One region of the Streptomyces sp. P9-A2 genome, then DNA from elsewhere that is predicted to be linked to it. Evidence: predicted binding sites of a transcription regulator. Region 1 holds the regulator's gene; the other holds the start of a gene.
The links. Region 1 encodes HrcA, which represses chaperone genes, less so after heat shock. Its sites were predicted from a motif close to TTNGCACTCNGNNNNNCNGAGTGCNAA; they were not measured.

Region 1 (2,198 bases):
GCCGCAGAACACCACATCCGGATCGCCGGGCACCAGCACCGCGAGATCGTGCGCCGTGTGCCCCGGGCCCACGTTCGCGAGGAGTGCCCGCCGTCCGCCGCCCAGGTCGAGCGTCCACTCGCCGGACACCGTGTGCCGGGGGCGGACCAGCGCGTCCACCGCCTCCCGGGCCGCCCGCGCGTCCAGACCGTGGCGCTCCGCGTCCGCGCACAGTTCCTCGCGGCCCCGCGCCAGCACCGTGTCCAGGCCCACCGCGCCGAACACCTCCGCGCCCGCGAACACCGCCGCCCCCAGCACATGGTCGAAGTGGGGATGGGTGAGCGCGAGATGCGTCACACGCCGCCCGGCGAGCGCCTGCGCCTCGGCCCGCAACCGCGCGCCCTCGCGCAGGGACGAACCGGCGTCCACGAGCAGCACCGCGCCGGTACCGGCCACGAGCCCCACCGTGCAGTCCCACACCGGAAGCCGGCACCGCCCCACTCCCGGCGCCAGCCGTTCCCATCCCGACTCTTCCCAAGCCACCGTCATACCGCGACGCTAACGGCCTACGGCTTTCGCCGCGCGACGGTGCGCGACGGTGCGCGACGGTGCGGGACGGTGCGGGACCGGCCTTGCCCGGGGAGTACCCCCCGGTCGTACACTGGGCGGGGAGTCTGGCACTCGCGTGCGAAGAGTGCCAGAGAAGGTACCGGGCGGACGGTTTGAGGAGGTATGCGTGATGCTCAGTGAACGCAGGCTCCAGGTGCTGCGCGCCATCGTCCAGGACTACGTCGGTACCGAGGAGCCCGTCGGCTCCAAGGCCCTCACCGAGCGTCACAACCTCGGCGTCTCCCCGGCCACCGTGCGCAACGACATGGCGGCCCTGGAGGACGAGGGCTTCATCGCCCAGCCGCACACCAGCGCCGGGCGCATCCCCACCGACAAGGGCTACCGGCTCTTCGTGGACAAGCTCGCCGGCGTCAAACCGATGACCGCGCCCGAGCGGCGCGCCATCCAGAACTTCCTCGAGGGCTCCGTCGACCTGGACGACGTCGTGGCCCGCACGGTGCGGCTGCTCGCGCAGCTCACCCGGCAGGTCGCCGTCGTGCAGTACCCGTCGCTGACCCGCTCGACCGTGCGGCACGTGGAACTGCTCGCGATGGCGCCCGCGCGCGCCATGCTGGTGCTGATCACGGACACCGGGCGAGTCGAGCAACGCATGGTCGACTGCCCGGCGCCGGTCGGCGAGGCGACCCTGGCGGATCTGCGGGCGCGGCTCAACAGCCGTGTCGCGGGCCGCCGTTTCACCGACGTACCATCCCTGGTCGAGGACCTTCCCGAGGGATTCGACCCCGAGGAACGCGGTACGGTCTCGACCGTGCTCTCCACTCTGCTGGAGACACTGGTCGAGGAGAACGAGGAGCGGTTGATGATCGGCGGCACCGCCAATCTGACCCGCTTCGGACATGACTTTCCCTTGGTGATCCGGCCTGTTCTGGAGGCGCTCGAGGAGCAGGTCGTGCTTCTCAAGCTGCTCGGAGAGGCGAAGGATCCGGGCGTGACCGTCCGTATCGGTCATGAGAACGCCCACGAGGGACTCAACTCCACGTCCGTCGTGTCGGTGGGCTACGGTTCGGGCGGCGAGGCTGTTGCCAAGCTCGGCGTGGTCGGACCGACACGCATGGATTACCCGGGAACGATGGGAGCGGTACGCGCAGTGGCACGGTACGTCGGACAGATCCTGGCGGAGTCGTAAGTGGCCACCGACTATTACGCCGTACTCGGCGTACGCCGGGACGCGTCGCAGGAAGAGATCAAGAAGGCCTTCCGGCGACTCGCCCGCGAGCTGCATCCGGACGTCAACCCGGATCCGAAGACGCAGGAACGGTTCAAGGAGATCAACGCCGCCTACGAGGTGTTGTCGGACCCGCAGAAGAAACAGGTCTACGACCTCGGCGGCGACCCGCTCCAGCAGGCCGGCGGCGGTGGCGCGGGCGGCTTCGGCGCGGGCGGCTTCGGGAACTTCTCCGACATCATGGACGCGTTCTTCGGCACGGCGTCGCAACGCGGTCCGCGCTCGCGCACCCGCCGCGGCCAGGACGCGATGATCCGCCTCGAAGTCGAGCTGGACGAGGCCGCGTTCGGCACGACCAAGGACATCCAGGTCGACACGGCGGTCGTCTGCACCACCTGCAGCGGTGAGGGCGCCGCACCCGGCA
Region 2 (2,198 bases), 1.1 Mb from region 1:
GACCTGTTGCAGAGGGCAGTTGGGCAGATACATTCAGCCGCGGTCGACGCGTTCCGGCGCACGCCCCCAACCGTTTGGGGAGTGAGGTCTGACCCGGATCCGCGAAGTGCGGATCTGTGCAAGGGCCAGTAATAGGGGAGTTAGGCATGGCTCAGGGCACCGTCAAGTGGTTCAACGCGGAGAAGGGATACGGCTTCATCGCGGTCGACGGTGGTGCGGATGTTTTCGTCCACTACAGCGCGATCCAGATGGACGGCTACCGCACCCTTGAAGAGGGTCAGCGGGTCGAATTCGAGATCTCGCAGGGCCAGAAGGGCCCACAGGCCGACATGGTTCGCGTCACCGCCTGAACGCGTTACCGGCAACCACAAGAATTTTCCTGCCAGTGAAGGGCTCGTGTCTCCGGGGTTCGCCCCGGGGGCGCGAGCCCTTCGCCTTGCCCGGGGCCGGCCCCGGGCCCCGCGGCTCGCCCCGCCCCGCCCCGTGGCTCGGCCCGCGCCCCGCCCCGTGGCTCGGCCCGGAGGTCGGCCGGAGGTCAGGACGTGCCCGCCCCTCCGCTTCCGACGCCGCCTCTTCCCCCGCCTCTGCTTCCGTCCCTGCTCAGCCCTTGCCTCCGTCCCTGTCTCCTGCCCTGATTCGTCGCGCCGTCCGTCTTGGCCGGGGTGTTCGCGGGTGGCTGAGTCGCCCGCCGATCCTCGAAGGCGCTTGCACTCGCATGGGTCGAGTGCTAATCATTGCGTTAGCACTCTGAAGGTGAGAGTGACAACGTAAGGACCGGGTCGGTGAGGCCCGCAGGACCGGTGGAGCAAGGAACCACCGGGTCTGTGAGCCGTCCGTCGCGGGCGCGGGCGCGGTCCTGGAGTCATCACCCCCAGTCCTGGAGGGACCACTTCACATGGCCAAGATCATCGCGTTCGACGAGGAGGCACGGCGCGGCCTCGAGCGCGGCATGAACCAGCTCGCGGACGCCGTCAAGGTGACGCTCGGCCCCAAGGGCCGCAACGTCGTCCTCGAGAAGAAGTGGGGCGCTCCCACGATCACCAACGATGGTGTGTCCATCGCCAAGGAGATCGAGCTCGAGGACCCGTACGAGAAGATCGGCGCCGAGCTGGTCAAGGAAGTCGCCAAGAAGACGGACGACGTCGCCGGTGACGGTACGACCACCGCGACCGTTCTCGCCCAGGCCCTGGTCAAGGAGGGCCTGCGCAACGTAGCCGCCGGCGCCAACCCGATGGCCCTCAAGCGCGGTATCGAGAAGGCCGTCGAGGCCGTCTCCGGTGCCCTGCTGGAGCAGGCGAAGGACGTCGAGACCAAGGAGCAGATCGCCTCCACGGCCTCCATCTCCGCCGCCGACACCCAGATCGGCGAGCTCATCGCCGAGGCCATGGACAAGGTCGGCAAGGAAGGCGTCATCACCGTCGAGGAGTCCCAGACCTTCGGTCTGGAGCTGGAACTCACCGAGGGTATGCGCTTCGACAAGGGCTACATCTCGGCGTACTTCGCCACCGACATGGAGCGTATGGAGGCGTCGCTCGACGACCCGTACATCCTGATCGCCAACTCCAAGATCGGCAGCGTCAAGGACCTGCTGCCGCTCCTGGAGAAGGTCATGCAGTCGGGCAAGCCGCTGCTGATCATCGCCGAGGACGTCGAGGGCGAGGCCCTGTCGACCCTGGTCGTCAACAAGATCCGCGGCACCTTCAAGTCCGTCGCGGTCAAGGCCCCGGGCTTCGGCGACCGCCGTAAGGCCATGCTCGGCGACATCGCCATCCTCACGGGCGGTGAGGTCATCTCCGAGGAGGTCGGCCTCAAGCTGGAGAACGCCACGGTCGACCTTCTGGGCCGTGCCCGCAAGGTCGTCATCACCAAGGACGAGACCACCATCGTCGACGGTGCCGGCTCGACCGACCAGGTCCAGGGCCGCGTGAACCAGATCCGCGCCGAGATCGAGAACAGCGACTCGGACTACGACCGCGAGAAGCTGCAGGAGCGCCTGGCGAAGCTCGCCGGCGGTGTCGCGGTCATCAAGGCCGGTGCCGCCACCGAGGTGGAGCTCAAGGAGCGCAAGCACCGCATCGAGGACGCCGTTCGCAACGCGAAGGCGGCCGTCGAGGAGGGCATCGTCGCCGGTGGCGGCGTGGCCCTGCTCCAGGCCTCCTCGGTGTTCGAGAAGCTGGAGCTCGAGGGTGACGAGGCGA

Region 2: the regulator HrcA is predicted to act here: its motif matches at 705-731, upstream of groL (chaperonin GroEL).

Annotation. Positions count from the first base shown of each region.
Region 1 covers NZ_JAZIFX010000001.1:2,546,448-2,548,645, reverse strand. The annotation lists gene V4Y04_RS11600 (MBL fold metallo-hydrolase) at 1-528, opposite strand, end outside; gene hrcA (heat-inducible transcriptional repressor HrcA) at 719-1,735, shown strand; gene dnaJ (molecular chaperone DnaJ) at 1,736-2,198, shown strand, end outside.
Region 2 covers NZ_JAZIFX010000001.1:3,652,817-3,655,014, reverse strand. The annotation lists gene V4Y04_RS16470 (cold-shock protein) at 147-350, shown strand; gene groL (chaperonin GroEL) at 896-2,198, shown strand, end outside.